3 regions of the Peribacillus sp. V2I11 genome follow, and region 2 is predicted to be linked to each of the others. Evidence: a T-box and tRNA genes for the amino acid it is inferred to sense, from the RefSeq annotation. Region 2 holds a T-box; the other regions hold tRNA genes.
The links. A T-box is a leader RNA that pairs with one kind of tRNA and senses whether it is charged. The one in region 2 lies ahead of thrS (threonine--tRNA ligase), so its partner is inferred to be a tRNA-Thr.
Positions count from the first base shown of each region.

Region 1: it has a tRNA-Thr gene. The T-box ahead of thrS (threonine--tRNA ligase) is inferred to sense a tRNA for this amino acid. The anticodon was not compared.
Region 3: it has a tRNA-Thr gene. The T-box ahead of thrS (threonine--tRNA ligase) is inferred to sense a tRNA for this amino acid. The anticodon was not compared.

Region 1 is NZ_JAUSYW010000001.1:2,919,634-2,926,569, forward strand. Features, by position in the region: rRNA gene QFZ73_RS14150 (23S ribosomal RNA) at 153-3,085, shown strand; rRNA gene rrf (5S ribosomal RNA) at 3,204-3,319, shown strand; tRNA gene QFZ73_RS14160 (tRNA-Val) at 3,331-3,406, shown strand; tRNA gene QFZ73_RS14165 (tRNA-Thr) at 3,417-3,492, shown strand; tRNA gene QFZ73_RS14170 (tRNA-Lys) at 3,513-3,588, shown strand; tRNA gene QFZ73_RS14175 (tRNA-Leu) at 3,597-3,678, shown strand; tRNA gene QFZ73_RS14180 (tRNA-Gly) at 3,687-3,761, shown strand; tRNA gene QFZ73_RS14185 (tRNA-Leu) at 3,774-3,862, shown strand; tRNA gene QFZ73_RS14190 (tRNA-Arg) at 3,872-3,948, shown strand; tRNA gene QFZ73_RS14195 (tRNA-Pro) at 3,961-4,037, shown strand; tRNA gene QFZ73_RS14200 (tRNA-Ala) at 4,055-4,130, shown strand; tRNA gene QFZ73_RS14205 (tRNA-Met) at 4,159-4,235, shown strand; tRNA gene QFZ73_RS14210 (tRNA-Ile) at 4,246-4,322, shown strand; tRNA gene QFZ73_RS14215 (tRNA-Ser) at 4,343-4,435, shown strand; tRNA gene QFZ73_RS14220 (tRNA-Met) at 4,539-4,612, shown strand; tRNA gene QFZ73_RS14225 (tRNA-Asp) at 4,619-4,694, shown strand; tRNA gene QFZ73_RS14230 (tRNA-Phe) at 4,718-4,793, shown strand; tRNA gene QFZ73_RS14235 (tRNA-His) at 4,811-4,886, shown strand; tRNA gene QFZ73_RS14240 (tRNA-Gly) at 4,891-4,964, shown strand; tRNA gene QFZ73_RS14245 (tRNA-Ile) at 4,970-5,046, shown strand; tRNA gene QFZ73_RS14250 (tRNA-Asn) at 5,059-5,133, shown strand; tRNA gene QFZ73_RS14255 (tRNA-Ser) at 5,135-5,225, shown strand; tRNA gene QFZ73_RS14260 (tRNA-Glu) at 5,229-5,300, shown strand; partial or broken gene QFZ73_RS28935 (TraR/DksA C4-type zinc finger protein) at 5,615-6,091, opposite strand; gene QFZ73_RS14270 (1,4-dihydroxy-2-naphthoate polyprenyltransferase) at 6,233-6,936, opposite strand, start outside.
Region 2 is NZ_JAUSYW010000001.1:3,525,938-3,532,873, reverse strand. Features, by position in the region: gene QFZ73_RS17230 (LysE family transporter) at 341-967, shown strand; partial or broken gene thrS (threonine--tRNA ligase) at 1,223-3,113, opposite strand; T-box leader at 3,174-3,395, opposite strand; T-box leader at 3,426-3,646, opposite strand; T-box leader at 3,677-3,897, opposite strand; gene QFZ73_RS17220 (DUF7010 family protein) at 4,341-4,940, opposite strand; gene QFZ73_RS17215 (TetR/AcrR family transcriptional regulator) at 5,161-5,676, shown strand; gene QFZ73_RS17210 (SDR family NAD(P)-dependent oxidoreductase) at 5,753-6,697, shown strand.
Region 3 is NZ_JAUSYW010000001.1:1,478,034-1,484,969, forward strand. Features, by position in the region: gene QFZ73_RS07135 (hypothetical protein) at 110-901, opposite strand; gene QFZ73_RS28890 (matrixin family metalloprotease) at 916-1,302, opposite strand; gene QFZ73_RS07140 (hypothetical protein) at 2,645-2,935, shown strand; tRNA gene QFZ73_RS07145 (tRNA-Leu) at 3,355-3,435, opposite strand; tRNA gene QFZ73_RS07150 (tRNA-Cys) at 3,444-3,517, opposite strand; tRNA gene QFZ73_RS07155 (tRNA-Gly) at 3,526-3,600, opposite strand; tRNA gene QFZ73_RS07160 (tRNA-Gln) at 3,604-3,678, opposite strand; tRNA gene QFZ73_RS07165 (tRNA-His) at 3,714-3,789, opposite strand; tRNA gene QFZ73_RS07170 (tRNA-Trp) at 3,807-3,880, opposite strand; tRNA gene QFZ73_RS07175 (tRNA-Tyr) at 3,891-3,974, opposite strand; tRNA gene QFZ73_RS07180 (tRNA-Thr) at 3,991-4,066, opposite strand; tRNA gene QFZ73_RS07185 (tRNA-Phe) at 4,074-4,149, opposite strand; tRNA gene QFZ73_RS07190 (tRNA-Asp) at 4,162-4,237, opposite strand; tRNA gene QFZ73_RS07195 (tRNA-Met) at 4,243-4,316, opposite strand; tRNA gene QFZ73_RS07200 (tRNA-Val) at 4,395-4,470, opposite strand; tRNA gene QFZ73_RS07205 (tRNA-Glu) at 4,486-4,560, opposite strand; tRNA gene QFZ73_RS07210 (tRNA-Ser) at 4,570-4,661, opposite strand; tRNA gene QFZ73_RS07215 (tRNA-Asn) at 4,667-4,741, opposite strand; rRNA gene rrf (5S ribosomal RNA) at 4,751-4,866, opposite strand; rRNA gene QFZ73_RS07225 (23S ribosomal RNA) at 4,989-6,936, opposite strand, start outside.

The DNA of each region.
Region 1 (6,936 bases), 610 kb from region 2:
TTGTTTTGTTCAGTTTTGAATGAGTGATTCATTCAAATAGGAAAGACAAACATCACGATGTGATGGATTCTTTCTGCTTTGTTCCTTGAAAACTAGATAATAGATAGAAGGCAATTAATTTTTTTCAAAGCATCTGTAAGATCTTTTTTAACGGTTAAGTTAGAAAGGGCGCACGGTGGATGCCTTGGCACTAGGAGCCGATGAAGGACGGGACTAACACCGATATGCTTCGGGGAGCTGTAAGTAAGCTTTGATCCGGAGATTTCCGAATGGGGAAACCCACTGTTCGTAATGGAACAGTATCTTTACCTGAATACATAGGGTACTGAAGGCAGACCCGGGGAACTGAAACATCTAAGTACCCGGAGGAAGAGAAAGCAAATGCGATTTCCTGAGTAGCGGCGAGCGAAACGGAATTAGCCCAAACCAAGAGGCTTGCCTCTTGGGGTTGTAGGACACTCAACATGGAGTTACAAAGGAACGGGGTAAATGAAGCGATCTGGAAAGGTCCGTCAAAGAAGGTAAAAACCCTGTAGTTGAAACTTCGTTCCCTCCTGAGTGGATCCTGAGTACGGCGGGACACGAGAAATCCCGTCGGAAGCAGGGAGGACCATCTCCCAAGGCTAAATACTCCCTAGTGACCGATAGTGAACCAGTACCGTGAGGGAAAGGTGAAAAGCACCCCGGAAGGGGAGTGAAATAGATCCTGAAACCGTGTGCCTACAAGTAGTCAAAGCCCGTTAATGGGTAATGGCGTGCCTTTTGTAGAATGAACCGGCGAGTTACGATTTCATGCGAGGTTAAGTTGATGAGACGGAGCCGCAGCGAAAGCGAGTCTGAATAGGGCGAATGAGTATGAGGTCGTAGACCCGAAACCAGGTGATCTACCCATGTCCAGGGTGAAGTTCAGGTAACACTGAATGGAGGCCCGAACCCACGCACGTTGAAAAGTGCGGGGATGAGGTGTGGGTAGCGGAGAAATTCCAATCGAACCTGGAGATAGCTGGTTCTCTCCGAAATAGCTTTAGGGCTAGCCTCAAGATGAGAGTATTGGAGGTAGAGCACTGATTGGACTAGGGGCCCCCAACGGGTTACCGAATTCAGTCAAACTCCGAATGCCAAATACTTATTCTTGGGAGTCAGACTGCGAGTGATAAGATCCGTAGTCGAAAGGGAAACAGCCCAGACCACCAGCTAAGGTCCCAAAGTATACGTTAAGTGGAAAAGGATGTGGAGTTGCTTAGACAACCAGGATGTTGGCTCAGAAGCAGCCACCATTTAAAGAGTGCGTAATAGCTCACTGGTCGAGTGACTCCGCGCCGAAAATGTACCGGGGCTAAACGTATCACCGAAGCTGTGGATTGACACCATTAGGTGTCGATGGTAGGAGAGCGTTCTAAGGGCGTTGAAGTCAGACCGGAAGGACTGGTGGAGCGCTTAGAAGTGAGAATGCCGGTATGAGTAGCGAAAGAAGGGTGAGAATCCCTTCCACCGAATGCCTAAGGTTTCCTGAGGAAGGCTCGTCCGCTCAGGGTTAGTCGGGACCTAAGCCGAGGCCGAAAGGCGTAGGCGATGGACAACAGGTTGATATTCCTGTACCACCTATACATCGTTTGAACGATGGGGGGACGCAGAAGGATAGGGTAAGCGCGCTGTTGGATATGCGCGTCCAAGCAGTTAGGCCGGAAACGAGGCAAATCCCGTTTCCATTAAGGCGGAGCTGTGATGGCGAGGGAAATATAGTACCGAAGTTCCTGATTCCACGCTGCCAAGAAAAGCCTCTAGTGAGATGTAAGGTGCCCGTACCGCAAACCGACACAGGTAGGCGAGGAGAGAATCCTAAGGTGTGCGAGAGAACTCTCGTTAAGGAACTCGGCAAAATGACCCCGTAACTTCGGGAGAAGGGGTGCTTTTTAGGGTGAATAGCCCAGAAAAGCCGCAGTGAATAGGCCCAGGCGACTGTTTAGCAAAAACACAGGTCTCTGCGAAGCCGCAAGGCGAAGTATAGGGGCTGACACCTGCCCGGTGCTGGAAGGTTAAGGGGAGAGGTTAGCGCAAGCGAAGCTTTGAACCGAAGCCCCAGTAAACGGCGGCCGTAACTATAACGGTCCTAAGGTAGCGAAATTCCTTGTCGGGTAAGTTCCGACCCGCACGAAAGGTGTAACGATCTGGGCACTGTCTCAACGAGAGACTCGGTGAAATTATAGTACCTGTGAAGATGCAGGTTACCCGCGACAGGACGGAAAGACCCCGTGGAGCTTTACTGCAGCCTGATATTGAATTTTGGTACAGCTTGTACAGGATAGGTAGGAGCCTGAGAAGCCGGAGCGCTAGCTTCGGTGGAGGCGTTGGTGGGATACTACCCTGGCTGTATTGAAATTCTAACCCGCGCCCCTTATCGGGGTGGGAGACAGTGTCAGGTGGGCAGTTTGACTGGGGCGGTCGCCTCCTAAAGAGTAACGGAGGCGCCCAAAGGTTCCCTCAGAATGGTTGGAAATCATTCGTAGAGTGTAAAGGCACAAGGGAGCTTGACTGCGAGACCTACAAGTCGAGCAGGGACGAAAGTCGGGCTTAGTGATCCGGTGGTTCCGCATGGAAGGGCCATCGCTCAACGGATAAAAGCTACCCCGGGGATAACAGGCTTATCTCCCCCAAGAGTCCACATCGACGGGGAGGTTTGGCACCTCGATGTCGGCTCATCGCATCCTGGGGCTGTAGTCGGTCCCAAGGGTTGGGCTGTTCGCCCATTAAAGCGGTACGCGAGCTGGGTTCAGAACGTCGTGAGACAGTTCGGTCCCTATCCGTCGCGGGCGCAGGAAATTTGAGAGGAGCTGTCCTTAGTACGAGAGGACCGGGATGGACGCACCGCTGGTGTACCAGTTGTCTTGCCAAAGGCATAGCTGGGTAGCTACGTGCGGACGGGATAAGTGCTGAAAGCATCTAAGCATGAAGCCCCCCTCAAGATGAGATTTCCCATGGCGCAAGCTAGTAAGATCCCTGAAAGATGATCAGGTTGATAGGTCAGAGGTGGAAGCGTGGCGACATGTGGAGCTGACTGATACTAATAGATCGAGGACTTAACCAACGCTTTAAAAAAATGAAATGCCTTCTTATTATCTAGTTTTGAAGGAATGAAAATTTCTTCTTGCATTTTCTCAAAAAGACGTTATAATAATATATGTCTTAAAAAAATGATAACAATGTTTGGTGACGATAGCGAAGAGGTCACACCCGTTCCCATTCCGAACACGGCAGTTAAGCTCTTCAGCGCCGATGGTAGTTGGGGGTTTCCCCCTGTGAGAGTAGGACGTCGCCAAGCAGGTTTTATATGGAGGATTAGCTCAGCTGGGAGAGCATCTGCCTTACAAGCAGAGGGTCGGCGGTTCGATCCCGTCATCCTCCACCATTTTACACCTGCCGGTGTAGCTCAACTGGTAGAGCAACTGACTTGTAATCAGTAGGTTGGGGGTTCAAGTCCTCTTGCCGGCACCATTTTAAGATAGTACAAGCACGAGCCATTAGCTCAGTTGGTAGAGCATCTGACTTTTAATCAGAGGGTCGAAGGTTCGAATCCTTCATGGCTCACCATTATATATGCGGGTGTGGCGGAATTGGCAGACGCACCAGACTTAGGATCTGGCGCCGCAAGGCGTGGGGGTTCAAGTCCCTTCACCCGCATCTTTCATGCGGAAGTAGTTCAGTGGTAGAATACAACCTTGCCAAGGTTGGGGTCGCGGGTTCGAATCCCGTCTTCCGCTCCACTTTTCGTATGTGCCGGGGTGGCGGAACTGGCAGACGCACAGGACTTAAAATCCTGCGGTAGGTGACTACCGTACCGGTTCGATTCCGGTCCTCGGCACCATCATAATATGCGCCCGTAGCTCAATTGGATAGAGCATCTGACTACGAATCAGAAGGTTGTAGGTTCGACTCCCGCCGGGCGCACCATGTTTTTTATTGCGGGAAGTAGCTCAGCTTGGTAGAGCACTTGGTTTGGGACCAAGGGGTCGCAGGTTCGAATCCTGTCTTCCCGACCACGTGATTTTTAATGAATGGGGCCTTAGCTCAGCTGGGAGAGCGCCTGCCTTGCACGCAGGAGGTCAGCGGTTCGATCCCGCTAGGCTCCACCATTTTTCAATCAGATACTTATATTATATTGGCGGTGTAGCTCAGCTGGCTAGAGCGTACGGTTCATACCCGTGAGGTCGGGGGTTCGATCCCCTCCGCCGCTACCAATAAATATAAGGACCTTTAGCTCAGCTGGTTAGAGCAGACGGCTCATAACCGTCCGGTCGTAGGTTCGAGTCCTACAAGGTCCACCATATTCATTTTTTAAAGCCGTGGAGGTATACCCAAGTTCGGCTGAAGGGATCGGTCTTGAAAACCGACAGGGGAGTCAAATCCCGCGGGGGTTCGAATCCCTCTACCTCCTCCATTTTTTCAAAAAGCAGCAAGTTGTTTTGAAACAACCTTACATAAAGGAAGCGGACGAAACAATATACACGAAAACTTGATGTGAATCGTTTCATTTTTACCGTCGCGGGGTGGAGCAGTCCGGTAGCTCGTCGGGCTCATAACCCGAAGGTCGCAGGTTCAAATCCTGTCCCCGCAATTATTAGGTCCCGTGGTGTAGCGGTTAACATGCCTGCCTGTCACGCAGGAGATCGCGGGTTCGATTCCCGTCGGGACCGCCATTCTTTAAATTCAATACATATGTGGCTCAGTAGCTCAGTCGGTAGAGCAAAGGACTGAAAATCCTTGTGTCGGCGGTTCGATTCCGTCCTGAGCCACCATATTTTAAAAAATTACGGCGATTGTGGCGAAGTGGTTAACGCACCTGATTGTGGTTCAGGCATTCGTGGGTTCGATTCCCATCAGTCGCCCCATTTCGCGGGTGTAGTTTAGTGGTAAAACCTCAGCCTTCCAAGCTGATGATGAGGGTTCGATTCCCTTCACCCGCTCCAAATATGGGCCTATAGCTCAGCTGGTTAGAGCGCACGCCTGATAAGCGTGAGGTCGATGGTTCGAGTCCATTTAGGCCCACCATATTCATATTGTTCCGCAGTAGCTCAGTGGTAGAGCATTCGGCTGTTAACCGAACGGTCGTAGGTTCGAGTCCTACCTGCGGAGCCATGGGGAAGTACTCAAGAGGCTGAAGAGGCGCCCCTGCTAAGGGTGTAGGTCGCGCGAGCGGCGCGAGGGTTCAAATCCCTCCTTCTCCGCCAGTTGGCCCGTTGGTCAAGCGGTTAAGACACCGCCCTTTCACGGCGGTAACACGGGTTCGAATCCCGTACGGGTCATAACAAAAAGGGAAGCATACATTCATGTATGCTTCTTTTTTTCATTTCTTTTCATTAATATAACTATCTTTTTGTTTATAGGGAATGTCTCCAAGGTTGGATTCTATATTTTCTTCTTCCAGTGCATCTTCAAATTCCTTTTGCTTTTTGTTCGGGATATCCACTCTATTTTTTCCTTCGATATCATTTGCGGCAAATCCTTCATAGTCCTCAGGAAATCCGTTCGTCTCATCTTCGGCTTTATAAAGATTATTATAATTGTCATGATCGCCGGTATAATCAGATGGCGTTTCGGATGTACCGAATTTGGCAACTTCACCAAAGCTATCTTCTTTATCCACCCTTTCGATTCCATGACGATTTTCAAAATGATCACCCTTGGATGGAATCAGTATATCCTCTTCCGCTGGCCGTTCTTGGGAAAGTGGCCGTTCTGGGGCATGCTCGACACAGTAGAGGGTGCATGGGATCGCTTCAAGCCTCTCGAGGGGGATTTCCATATTGCAGGTTTTACAATGGCCATACGAACCTTCTTCTATGGCTTTCAAAGCTTCATCGATTTTCTCCATTTCGGATTGTGCATGCTCATCGAGTGCTTGATTCCGTTCCATCTCGAATAATTCGGTTCCTAGGTCAGCAGGATGATTATCATAGGATGATAATTCCCCTACGGATTCCGTCTGGCTTTTATCCAGAATGGATTGTTCATCATTTTGAATTCTATTACTTAGCTCATTTTTTTCTTGAAGCAGTTCATTTTTGAATTTTTGCGTTTGTTGTTTCGTTGTCATATCCGATTCACTCCTTCTAAAGTCCAAAGCTCATTTTTTATTGGTAAGATGGTTGTATTATCTATTACCCGAATCGGAGTATAGGAAAACAATATGGTACGGAAGATAGAAAAAAGGACTGATGAGCTCAGTCCTGAGAGATTATATAAGATAGCTGATGAATAATCCAATGGCCATGAGTAAGCCAAAGAAGGTGTTCGTTTGGGCCGTGGCTTTCATTGCTGGAACCATCGTGATCGGCTGCGTTTTACCTACGAAGCCTTTGATTGCGGCCATGGCTTTCGGGATGCTTAGGAAGGCAAGGAGAATCCATGCCGTTACGCTTTCAGTAAGGACTAGTCCAACAAGCCATAGATAAGAGAAGGCGAACATGATTGCCATGAATGTCAGGGCGTTTTTCCTGCCCATCACTACTGGCATCGTTTTTCGGCCATGTGCCTTATCCCCATCATGGTCACGTAGGTTATTGGATAAGTTGATCAACCCGACCAATATTCCACTTGGAATGGCAATTAAAATGGCTGTTGAAGAGACAAAACCGGTTTGAATGAAAAAGGCGATCAGGATTATCAAAAAGCCCATGAACAATCCAGAAAAAAGTTCCCCGAATGGTGTATATGAAATGGGCAGGGGACCGCCTGTATAAAGATAGCCGACAAGCATGCAAACCAGTCCTACTGCAGCAAGCCACCAAGATGATGCGGCACAGATATAGATGCCCAGTAACAAGGCGATGGCATACATGCCAAGGGCCAGGGTCATGATTAGTTTGGGGGTCATCCCATGACGGACGATCCCGCCGCCTATGCCTACGGATTCCTCTGTATCCAAGCCTCTCTTGAAAT
Region 2 (6,936 bases):
ACAACATTATGTTTTAAGAATGGGTCAGACTGTAGACAAACTCGATAATAATTGATTTTGCCAACAATGTTTTTGGGAGTTTGTAAATTTCGAACGTGCCTCCAGGCCCTCGCTTTCCGCGGAAGGTCCGCCCCAGGCGTTTTTTGCGTCTGCAGGGTCTCCCTTGGACTTTTCTGTGTTGTTACAAAAACATCCAGGTCACGACCAGGTACATCCATAAGCAGCTAACCGGACCACGATTCACCATATCCACTCAAAAAAGGACTAAAAAGGTGGTACAAGTCCAATTGTTTGAATACATTCAAATAAGCGAAGATGTAACAAACGATGAGGTGATGATTTGGGTGTTTTTTTCAGCTATGTATTATTAGGCTTATCACTGGCGGCTCCTATCGGTCCCATAAACGCTGCCCAATTGGACAAAGGAATCAAGAAGGGTTTTTGGCATGCCTGGGTTTTTGGCTGGGGTGCCATTTTAGCGGATTTTGTTTTTATAGCCCTCGTCTTTTTCGGTGTCGTCCACTTTTTGGACAACTCCTTCATGAAGACATTTTTATGGCTTTTTGGATTTTTCGTCCTGACCTATACCGGAATCGAAAGTCTGCTTAGTGCAGGTAAGATAGAAGTGAATGCACGAAAAGCGAAAGATTCCCTTTTTTCTTCATTCCTGACAGGATTCATCATGTCCCTTTCGAATCCTTTATCCATTTTGTTTTGGCTGGGGATTTATGGGTCCATTCTCGCAAACTCCGCTTCAAAATATGATATGGATCATTTACTTTTATACAGTTCAGGAATCCTTATCGGCCTCTTAGTCTGGGATTTCGCTATGGCCATCATCGCCAGCACCTTCAGACGCTTATTATCCAAACCCATTCTAATGGGCATCTCGATCATTTCGGGTATATCCCTTATAGGGATTGGCATTTACTTTGCCATCCAAGCAGCCAAGGTTTTATTTACATAAAGATTTAAGCATTTACTCATGAGTTTCAGGGATTTACTCGTGAGTATGGGTGCTTTACTCGTGAATTCACAATAAATTTCTTACTTTTATATAAAATAGGCTGGGTATGGATTTGTAGATAAAAAAAGACAGCCGTTTTATTCGGCTGTCTCTTTTTATCCAAACCTATCCAATGGGCATTTACTCGTGAATTTCGCGCATTTACTCGTGAGTTCCGCGCATTTACTCGTGAATTTGGATTAAGCTGCTATCTTTTTAGATGCTGCGTTCTTTTATTTGCCGGACCATTTTCTTGATGAACGTTTCCATTGCGACATTTTCAAATTCTCGTTCCCCGTATTTCCGGACATTCACTTCATTTTCTTTCTCTTCTTTATCTCCAAGGACCAGCATATATGGGATTTTCCCCATTTGCGCTTCCCTGACTTTATACCCCAGCTTTTCATTCCGATCATCAATTTTCACTCTTATCCCTTGATTCTTCAGTTCTTTTTGAACCTTTAAACAATAATTCAAATGAACTTGTGAGACAGGAATGATCTGTACTTGCACCGGGGCAAGCCATACCGGAAAAGCACCGGCAAAATGTTCTATCAGGATTCCAAAAAAACGATCGATCCAAATATGGCACGATGAATGACGACCGGACGAACTTTTTCATTATTTTCATCGATGTAAGTCAGATCAAATTTATCGGGCATTTGAAAATCAAGTTGAATTGTTGCACATTGATGGCTTCGTTTTAATGCATCCTTAATATGAAAATCAATTTTCGGTCCATAAAATGCCCCGTCCCCTTCATTTAATTGATAATGTATCCCGATGCTTCCCAGAACATTTTTCAAGGCTGTTTCAGAAGCTTCCCAAAGGGAATCATCGCCCATTGAATCCTCTGGGCGAGTCGAGAGCTCAACGGAATACTCGAATCCAAAAGTGCGATACACCTTATCAATCAGATGAAACACTTGTTTAATTTCACTTTCGATTTGATCCTGCCGAACATAAATGTGGGCATCATCCTGACAAAATGTACGGACCCGCAGCATCCCGTTCAATGCACCGCTATATTCATGACGGTGGACTTGACCGAATTCGGCCATCCGGATGGGTAAATCCCTGTAAGAATGAAAATGAGCATATGACCCGGACAGTTCATTGGCTTCATCGCGAATTTTGTTTGATCCACCTCAGTGAAGTACATATTCTCATGGTAATGATCCCAGTGACCCGATTGTTCCCATAACCGCTGGTTCATCATGAAAGGAGTCCGAACTTCGTCGTAATCAGCTTCAGTCTGAAGCTCCCGCGAGAACTTCTCCAATTCATTTCTAACGATTTGTCCTTTCGGTAAATAAAACGGCATTCCAGGGGCTTCCTCCGAAAACATGAATAAATCCAACTGCTTCCCTATTTTACGGTGATCGCGTTTGGCCGCTTCTTCCAGGAATTTAAAATGATCCTGTAAATCCTTTTTCTTTCGGAAAGCCACGCCATACACCCTTTGAAGAACTTCATTTTGATTGTCTCCCCTCCAATAGGCACCAGATACGCGAGTCAATTTGAACGATTTTACAAATGATGTGGATGGAAGGTGCGGCCCTTTGCATAGATCGACGAATTCCCCCTGTTGATAGAGCGTTAATTTTTCACCCTTAGGGATGTTCTTTGCTATATCCAACTTGAATGACTCCCCTCTGCCCTCGAAAAACTTCACAGCTTCTTCATAGGACACTTCGACCCTCTTAATTTCCAGATTTTCACTTATGATATGTTCCATCTCTTTTTCAATAACTTGTAGATCTTCTGAGCTTAAAGGATGATCTAATTTAAAATCATAGTAAAAACCATCTTCCACGACTGGCCCTATCCCTAATTCCACATTTTGGTATATTCTTTTTACAGCCTGCGCCAAAACATGCGCCGATGTATGTCGTAAAACTTGTAATCCTTCGTCTGAATCCAGAGTCAAGATCGACAGTTCGGCATCCTTATTCAACTTGAAACTTAGGTCAACCAGTTGCTTATCCAGTTTTCCTGCTACTGCCTTTTTCCTTAAACTTGAGCTGATGGACCCTGCCACACTTTCCACTGTCATCCCTTGCGGATATTCCCTTTGCTGCCCATCCGGGAATTGAACTTTAATCATTTTTTCACCCATCACATAAACACCCCTTTTTTAGTAATAAAAAAACGCACTCATCCCTATGCAAGGGACGAGTGCGTTTACCCGTGGTTCCACCCAATTTCCCATAAGCAAAAATCACTCATGGCTCTGGAGCTTGTAACGCAGCTTAGACGATATCAGTTACTCTCGTTCACCGATATAGCTCAAAGGCGGTAAATCAGTTTCCTAAGCCAGGAAGTTCGCAGCTGCCCTTCCCTCTTTGCAGACCGTAAAAATGATTCATGTCCTTATCATGGCAATATTTTCATATATAAAAAACGCACCCATCCCTATATAAGGGACGAGTGCGTTTACCCGTGGTTCCACCCAATTTCCCATAAGCAAAAATCACTCATGGCTCTGGAGCTTGTAACGCAGCTTAGACGATATCAGTTACTCTCGTTCACCGTATAGCTCAAAGGCGGTAAATCAGTTTCCTAAGCCAGGAAGTTCGCAGCTGCCCTTCCCTCTCTGCAGACCGTAAAAATGATTCATGTCCTTATCATGGCAATAATTATAATAATAAAAAACGCACCCATCCCTAAGTAAGGGACGAGTGCGTTACCCGTGATTCCACCCAATTCCCCATAAGCAAGAAACACTCATGGCTCTGGAGCTTGTAACGCAGCTTAGACGATATCAGTTACTCTTGTTCACCGATATAGCTCAAAGGCGGTAAATCAGTTTCCTAAGCCAGGAAGTTCGCAGCTGCCCTTCCCTCTCTGCAGACCGTAAAAATGATTCATGTCCTTATCAATGCTTCTAAAATGTAAATGGATTTTTATATTGTTATATATATTACAATATATTCCCATAAGTGACAACCTCAAATTTTTTAATTTCATTACAAACACAAAATGGGATAATTAGTAAAAAAGGAGTTTCTATGAAAAGTTTAAGCAATTGGTCTATCGTATTTGCAGTGATGGTACACTATCATTTTGCTGTTCCCTTGCCTTACCTAAAACCTCCGAGCTGCTTATGATCTCAGGATTCGGTGCGATACTTATTGGTATGTTATGCAGTTTCGGGGCCATGTATAAAAATGAAAAAGGAAAGTCGAAATTTTTGGCCGTGGCTGCATTCTTTCTTTTAAGTTTCATTCTCGTTTGGAATGAACCATTACAAATTGTCAGGCTCATGACCTGGATGAAGAATTAATCAAAATGAAAAACCCATTCACCATGACGGGTTTTTTGATTGATTGATTCAATCTTCATCGGCTAGCGTTCGACTTGAATTCTTTATTCTAAGCCATAGCGTAAGTCCAGTGGTCCAGAGAATTAGCGCGCATCCAAAGCCCAGCAATGATAACGGTGCAAGGATTTGATGCTCCCCAAGCATGACAGTGTCTGGCACAATAAGCAATGTGATAAGCGCTAATAAACAGAGAAGCACTCCTGTTGCATAGTAGATCTTGATTTGGAAAAGCGATGCCAAAGGTAAAAAATGAATCCCGACAATAATGGCGATGACTCCCGGTATAAGATCGGTCTGATCGATCAAGTTACAGATGGCAATGGCAATCCCGATAAGCAAACCTTCGGCAATGAAGACCATATTAAACAAAAATCCGATACGCTTCATACGCCTAGCCCCATTTTCTGAAACTTGATTGGTCATTTTTTGTGATGCATGAATTAATGAAATGCCGCCGATGACCATTATGATTCCTACCAATATTGCTGCGAGTTCCACGTAGGGAAACCCCCACCCCTGCAATCCCATTACACCAATACCAGCCCACAGTGTACCGAAGAATGCCATGAAAATCACTCCAATTCCAGAACCGCGAAACGACTCTTTCATCATCAGTTTCCTTTCATCCACAGTAATATCTTACATAGAATAATAATATTCGTACACTCCCCAATTATTCATCTCACAGTGCCCTTCAGTTTAACTCCGGGCAGCCCAAACTGGAAAAAAATGATTTAAATACCTTGTTGCAAAAATTACCATACTGCGATATTATGTTATTAATTAGTGATTGATTAATCACTAATTAATTAAAATATGGAGGATACCAATGGCCAGACCCAAAAAAGAGAATCGAAAAGATGACATACTGGAAGCTGGTTTGGAGGTTTTTGCAGAAAAGGGCTATTACAATACAACGACTGCCTTAATTGCAGAAAAAGCCGGCATATCCCAGCCATATGTTTTTAAATTCTTTAAAACTAAAGAGGAGTTATTCGTAGCGGCTCTGGATCGAGCATACGAAAGGATCCTTCAAGCTTTCGAAATTGAAACAGAATCCGAAGACCTTGTTAACCATATGATCAAGGTATATGAAGATTTGACTGATTCCAATCCAAATGAAATTGCCTTACAGGTCATAGGACTTTCAGTAACGGAAGATGCAATAAGGAACTCTACGCAGAAAGGGTTATCCAGCATCAGAAATCTCACGCTGGAAAAATTTCAATCTGCTGGAATTCCGAATGCAGAGGACCAAGTGACCACCTTCCTGGCAAGGGGGATACTCTGTAATATTTCCCACTTCATCAATATGCCAGAACTTATAGATGGCGGGAGCAGGTAAGGACCGATTTTCATCGGTTTCTTATTTTAATCATTCATTTAGTGATTGATCAATAAATAAAAAGGGGATGAAAGATATGAAAAAAGCCATTGTATTAGGAGCAACCGGTGGATCAGGTCAAGTCATCGTTTCAGAATTGTTATCCAGGGGAAAAGAAGTCATCGCTTTCGGGCGATCAGAGAGTAAGCTTGAGCAATTAATGAAAGAGCATGATCATCCTCAACAATTAACATACAGAATTGGTGACATCTTTGATTACAAAACCATTGTAGAGGCTGCAGAAGATGCGGAAGTCATTTTCCAATGCGCCAACGTTCCCTATCAAGAGATGGCTTTGAGACTCCTTTCACTTGGAGAAAGTGTAATGAAAGCAGCCGATATTTTAGGAAAGAAGATTGTCATTGTAGACGGGATATATGTTTATGGGCATCAAGTTGCGAAAGGAGATGAAAACCATCCAAAACAGCCGCATACAAAAAAAGGGAAAATCAGGGTGGAATTCGAGAAGCTTATATTCAGCCAAAAATGGAAAAATGCCGAAGCAATGATTGTCAGGCTGCCCGACTATTATGGTGCGACTTCACAGAACTCCTACCTTCAGCCAACATTGAATGGGCTGGCAGCAAATAAAATGACCGTTTTTATCGGGGACTTAAAAACACCAAGAGAATATGTCTACTTACCGGATGCAGCAAAAATGATCGTGGAAATAGCAGAAAAAGACGATTCCTATGGAGAAGATTGGAACATCCCTGGACCAGGGCTAATTTCCGGAAACGAAATCATCCAAATTGCCCGTCAGGTAACGGGACAGAAAAAGATAGTCATTCCCCTAACAAAAAACATCATTCAGATGCTCGGCTTTTTCAATCCTTTCATGAAAGAAGTAGTGGAAATCATGTATTTAACCAAAGAAGGATTCATTCTGGATGGAGAAAAATATGAAAACCGCATCGGCTCCATCCCTAAAACTCCATACAAAGAAGGAATGGAAGAAACACTGCGACTTTTAATGAGATAATTGCCGCTTTCGTCGATATATTCCTATTTTCGAAGATATAACTGGATTTTCATACAAATCCCCATAAAAAAACCTGAGTCCCAAAGGGATCTCAGGCCAGACTGTAGACAAACTCGATGAAAATCGAGTTTGTCTATTTTTATGGCTTGTACAATTTGGACGTTGATTTCCACTCCAGGCACTCGCTTTCCGCGGGCGGTCGGGGAGCCTCCTCGGCTTTCGCCTGCGGGGTCTCCCCT
Region 3 (6,936 bases), 2.0 Mb from region 2:
TTCGTTTGTTTTAAACAAGAAAATTAAAATGATATGGAGTCCAAAATGTAGCCATGGTTCAAACTTAATATTTCAATTCACACCCATATAAAGAAAAGTTAAATTTAATTCATTTCACTAATTTAGTTACTTCAGTATTAAGGTCCTCTTCTATTTGTATCTCTTCTTCAATAACTTCCTTTTCCTTTTGTGTTTCTGCTTCTCCTATCAATTCGTCGAAATCCTCAGAAGGCCTTGCATACTCTTCACTATCTTCATCGTATTCAAATTTTGATTGGTATACCCCAATAAATATGTAAAAATCAAATCCAGTTTCAAAACCATCTGTCTGACTAGTTAAAAAGGCAACTAATTCATCACCCTTTACAGATGGTCTATGTCCATCAGGTATGATAAAAAAGGTCTCATTTAATTCCTCTTCTGTTAAATCTGGAAACTTTTCTCCCATCCCGCTTTGTTTAGCAGTAATATATCCACCTTGCTCTAATACTGTTATCTCTTTTCCTTCTAAACTTGAATCTCCGTTTAAAACTTTATTAATTTTAAAGGATAGTTTTGTAAAGGGTTCACCCTCTCCAGTTTCTTCATCCATATATACATAATTCTCAGTAGACATAACTAATCCTTCAACAGCTAATTCTGAATCCTCTCTTAACTGTTCAACATCTTCATAATCAAAAGCAAAGGCAAGTTCAGATTCTATAACTGTTACATTGTCCATAGAAACATTTTCATTATCTGCAACAACTTCTTTTTTAGTAGAATCATTAGACTTATCGTCTTCAGCTGTTACCACAGATTTATCTTGTCCCTTATTTTGAGATTCTTCAGTTGCACCATTACATGCAGTTAGAACAGAAAATGATAACAAACAAACGAATAAAAATTTTATCTTATTCATTTTTCTTCCCCCTATTATTTATAAAGATAGTTGATGCCATTGTATTCATCTTTTCTAGGATATTGGATTCCTAAGCTATAAGCATCACTTATAGTTGCATCCATTAACTGATTATTCGTGTGATTTAAACCAAAAGCATGTCCGATTTCATGACTAATAGTTGCTTGTTGATATTTAGGTAAAGAAGTCATTAAACTTTTAGATAATTGGATTTTTGACCAATACCAGTCTTGTGCTGAAACATTAACATTTGTTTGGTTAACATAAAAAATAGTTTTTCCAATAACATTTGTTCCCGAAAGAGAGTTGACACGATAAAAATCAATAGTACTGGCACTTTTATTTGTTGTCTTCCTATAGGATGCTGGTGTTGTAATACCAGCATATTTTGTTGAATATATCCACCTATCAAATGTTTGCTATTTTTGTAGAATAAGTGCTTGCGGATGAATCTACCCAATAATACTTTGTACTTTTACCATAGTTTCCAATTCCTGAAGACATTTTGTGGCCATTGTATGTAGTATATGCATGAGCATTAACTGGAATCAGAAAAACTAGAATAATACTTAATAATAAGCCAATTCCCATTAACCACTTTCATATTTTTGTGAATTCCACTGATTATTTAACATATAAAGTATTCGATTTCTTCCTACTTTATTTCAGTTTAAATTGAATACACCTTTAAATTAGTAAGATACTAGTTAACCTTCAACGTTTTTTCGGATAACTTAAAGCTACCTTCCCGCACCTTGCTTTTTTTGAAAAAATACCCATTTTTATTATATACCTATCTATAGTTTGTACCGATTCATCTTTTTCTATAAATTATGAAAATAAAGAATATTATTTATTAACACTATTTTAGAAGAAATATCTAACTCCACTAATGTTGCAATTGATGAAGGAATAATCCAAAAAAATCCTTGTGATACATTACCTAAGTTGTGAGTAGAAAAGAAAAAAAGAATTTTTGGACTCCAAAAGAATTTTAAAAATTTATTAATAGTCAACATGAAGATTTTAGGGAAGTAACACCTACGAGAAACCAATTTACTAAACGCATTCCTACCATTTGCAAGCGAGCTGGATTAGAACCTATACGATTACATGATTTCAGACATTCTCACCCTGCTCTCTAATTGAGTTTGGAGGAGATATCACTGTCATTAAAGAACGGTTTGGTCATTCAAGTATTACAACAACTATTGATACGCACGGGCATTTGTTCCTAGACAGACAAAAAAAACTAGCAGATAAATTAAAAGGTTTTTTCTAATAAAAAAAGTAAGTGGAGTCAAAAACATTAATGAAATGTATGGAAGGCCAGCTAAGAAATGAAATCGGGGAACATCGGAATAAAGAGGTAAATGCATTATATAAAAAGTATCTCTTCTATCCAACTTGTTATGATCGAGCCTAAGGCCCTTGCCTTATAAGCAGGGGTCTTTTTTTTGTATGTGCGTGCAACCGGGCTTGAATCAACATGACTCTTTTCTGTATGTTTCTTTTGGGTCGCTTCATAAACTCAGCAACCGTTCCTTCGCTTACTTGGTGCGCTTTGGTGCGATATTTTGCCTTTGGCAAAGTCACCTGTTTTCTATTTACTCAATTTGAGTACAGACATACATTCTCTGGTGAAAAAAATGCTCAACAGATAAAGATTGACAACATTTATATGGTGACTCATACTTGTAGTAATTAAAATGACAGAAAATTAAGAATAGTGGAGGGGTAATTATGAATAAGATTTTCGTTCCTAACGCAATCGCCACTTTAACAAGACTTTTCTACAGTTCAACTACACTGAATGAGTATTTAGCGATGAGAACCGCTCAATTCTACATTGAAGACCTGAAGTTACTACAAGACGTGGAAGCTGTTGCCTTGGCAATTGAAGATCAAAATGCTTTCGCTTTAATGTCTAAATTTAAATTATTTGATTATAAGGCTGCTGAAGAAATTGAAATCGCACTATCCGCTGCTGGCTATACGGAAGCAGAACTAAATGCTATGAATATTGAAATCTGAAATGGGCAATCATTATTTTTGGAACGAATGGGAGAGTTAATGCTCTTTGACCCATTCGTTTTTCATTTCCACCGTAAGAACGAACGTTCTCTAAACTATTGCTTATTGTTTTAATGGAGAATATTTATTATGCCTCTCCCCAGAGGCCAATAACTTCATGTATCGTTTCGTATCTTCCATAGACGTATGTCATAGTGTAGATTGAAAGTGAAATGATATCCTAACACCTTTAATAATGTTTGATTCGGGATTGTATGCTCCTTGGTTTCAATTCTCCTTCATTCTTGAGTGATGAAAAATCATTGCACAATACCCCCGCACATTTTTTGTACATATTTTGTAATACGTCATAAACACAAAAAAGCTTCACACAATTAAGTGTGAAGCTTTTTGTAATAGCGATTCTTCGCTATTGATGATACCGGTGGCCGGGGTCGAACCGGCACTCCAGAGGAACACGATTTTGAGTCGTGCGCGTCTGCCAATTCCGCCACACCGGCATGTATGTTGGAGGCGGCAACCGGAATCGAACCGGTGGTAAAGGTTTTGCAGACCTCTGCCTTACCGCTTGGCTATGCCGCCAACGTTTTTGGAGCGAAAGACGGGATTCGAACCCGCGACCCCAACCTTGGCAAGGTTGTATTCTACCACTGAACTACTTTCGCATATGGCTGGGCTAGAAGGGATCGAACCTTCGCATGACGGAATCAAAATCCGTTGCCTTACCGCTTGGCTATAGCCCATTAACGTTGTATTCATTATACCATGTTTTATTAAATGGGGCGACTGATGGGAATCGAACCCACGAATGCCTGAACCACAATCAGGTGCGTTAACCACTTCGCCACAATCGCCATTATAGGATTGAAATTGGCAGGGGTAGTAGGACTCGAACCCACACTGGAGGTTTTGGAGACCTCTGTTCTACCTTTAAACTATACCCCTGTAAGAAATATGGTGGAGGGGGGCAGATTCGAACTGCCGAACCCGAAGGAGCGGATTTACAGTCCGCCGCGTTTAGCCACTTCGCTACCCCTCCGCATATGGATGAAACATGGTGCCGGCAAGAGGACTTGAACCCCCAACCTACTGATTACAAGTCAGTTGCTCTACCAGTTGAGCTACACCGGCACTACTATGGTGGCTCAGGACGGAATCGAACCGCCGACACAAGGATTTTCAGTCCTTTGCTCTACCGACTGAGCTACTGAGCCAAGCAATAAAAATGGCGGTCCCGACGGGAATCGAACCCGCGATCTCCTGCGTGACAGGCAGGCATGTTAACCGCTACACCACGGGACCATAGATTGCGGGGACAGGATTTGAACCTGCGACCTTCGGGTTATGAGCCCGACGAGCTACCGGACTGCTCCACCCCGCGACGGTAATAATGTTGCTATTATGCATCAAGTTTTCGTGTTGAGCGTTTCAGCAGAAACAACTTGATCTCGTTAAGAAATGGTGGAGGATGACGGGATCGAACCGCCGACCCTCTGCTTGTAAGGCAGATGCTCTCCCAGCTGAGCTAATCCTCCAATATGTTGACTAAATGGTGACCCGTACGGGATTCGAACCCGTGTTACCGCCGTGAAAGGGCGGTGTCTTAACCGCTTGACCAACGGGCCAGGTATAAATGGCGGAGAGCAAGGGATTTGAACCCTTGAGACAGGGTTACCCGTCTACACGATTTCCAATCGTGCTCCTTCGGCCACTCGGACAGCTCTCCAATAATGGCTCCGCAGGTAGGACTCGAACCTACGACCGTTCGGTTAACAGCCGAATGCTCTACCACTGAGCTACTGCGGAACAATATAAGCTTGGCGACGTCCTACTCTCACAGGGGGAAACCCCCAACTACCATCGGCGCTGAAGAGCTTAACTGCCGTGTTCGGAATGGGAACGGGTGTGACCTCTTCGCTATCGTCACCAAACATTGTTAACATTTTTTCAAGACATATATTATTGTAACATCTTTTCGAAAAAATGCAAGAAGAAATTTTCATTCCTTCAAAACTAGATAATAAGAAGAAGGTATTTCATTTTTTAAAAAGCGTTGGTTAAGTCCTCGATCTATTAGTATCAGTCAGCTCCACATGTCGCCACGCTTCCACCTCTGACCTATCAACCTGATCATCTTTCAGGGATCTTACTAGCTTGCGCCATGGGAAATCTCATCTTGAGGGGGGCTTCATGCTTAGATGCTTTCAGCACTTATCCCGTCCGCACGTAGCTACCCAGCTATGCCTTTGGCAAGACAACTGGTACACCAGCGGTGCGTCCATCCCGGTCCTCTCGTACTAAGGACAGCTCCTCTCAAATTTCCTGCGCCCGCGACGGATAGGGACCGAACTGTCTCACGACGTTCTGAACCCAGCTCGCGTACCGCTTTAATGGGCGAACAGCCCAACCCTTGGGACCGACTACAGCCCCAGGATGCGATGAGCCGACATCGAGGTGCCAAACCTCCCCGTCGATGTGGACTCTTGGGGGAGATAAGCCTGTTATCCCCGGGGTAGCTTTTATCCGTTGAGCGATGGCCCTTCCATGCGGAACCACCGGATCACTAAGCCCGACTTTCGTCCCTGCTCGACTTGTAGGTCTCGCAGTCAAGCTCCCTTGTGCCTTTACACTCTACGAATGATTTCCAACCATTCTGAGGGAACCTTTGGGCGCCTCCGTTACTCTTTAGGAGGCGACCGCCCCAGTCAAACTGCCCACCTGACACTGTCTCCCACCCCGATGAGGGGCGCGGGTTAGAATTTCAATACAGCCAGGGTAGTATCCCACCAACGCCTCCACCGAAGCTAGCGCTCCGGCTTCTCAGGCTCCTACCTATCCTGTACAAGCTGTACCAAAATTCAATATCAGGCTGCAGTAAAGCTCCACGGGGTCTTTCCGTCCTGTCGCGGGTAACCTGCATCTTCACAGGTACTATAATTTCACCGAGTCTCTCGTTGAGACAGTGCCCAGATCGTTACACCTTTCGTGCGGGTCGGAACTTACCCGACAAGGAATTTCGCTACCTTAGGACCGTTATAGTTACGGCCGCCGTTTACTGGGGCTTCGGTTCAAAGCTTCGCTTGCGCTAACCTCTCCCCTTAACCTTCCAGCACCGGGCAGGTGTCAGCCCCTATACTTCGCCTTGCGGCTTCGCAGAGACCTGTGTTTTTGCTAAACAGTCGCCTGGGCCTATTCACTGCGGCTTTTCTGGGCTATTCACCCTAAAAAGCACCCCTTCTCCCGAAGTTACGGGGTCATTTTGCCGAGTTCCTTAACGAGAGTTCTCTCGCACACCTTAGGATTCTCTCCTCGCCTACCTGTGTCGGTTTGCGGTACGGGCACCTTACATCTCACTAGAGGCTTTTCTTGGCAGCGTGGAATCAGGAACTTCGGTACTATATTTCCCTCGCCATCACAGCTCCGCCTTAATGGAAACGGGATTTGCCTCGTTTCCGGCCTAACTGCTTGGACGCGCATATCCAACAGCGCGCTTACCCTATCCTTCTGCGTCCCCCCATCGTTCAAACGATGTATAGGTGGTACAGGAATATCAACCTGTTGTCCATCGCCTACGCCTTTCGGCCTCGGCTTAGGTCCCGACTAACCCTGAGCGGACGAGCCTTCCTCAGGAAACCTTAGGCATTCGGTGGAAGGGATTCTCACCCTTCTTTCGCTACTCATACCGGCATTCTCACTTCTAAGCGCTCCACCAGTCCTTCCGGTCTGACTTCAACGCCCTTAGAACGCTCTCCTACCATCGACACCTAATGGTGTCAATCCACAGCTTCGGTGATACGTTTAGCCCCGGTACATTTTCGGCGCGGAGTCACTCGACCAGTGAGCTATTACGCACTCTTTAAATGGTGGCTGCTTCTAAGCCAACATCCTGGTTGTCTAAGCAACTCCACATCCTTTTCCACTTAACGTATACTTTGGGACCTTAGCTGGTGGTCTGGGCTGTTTCCCTTTCGACTACGGATCTTATCACTCGCAGTCTGACT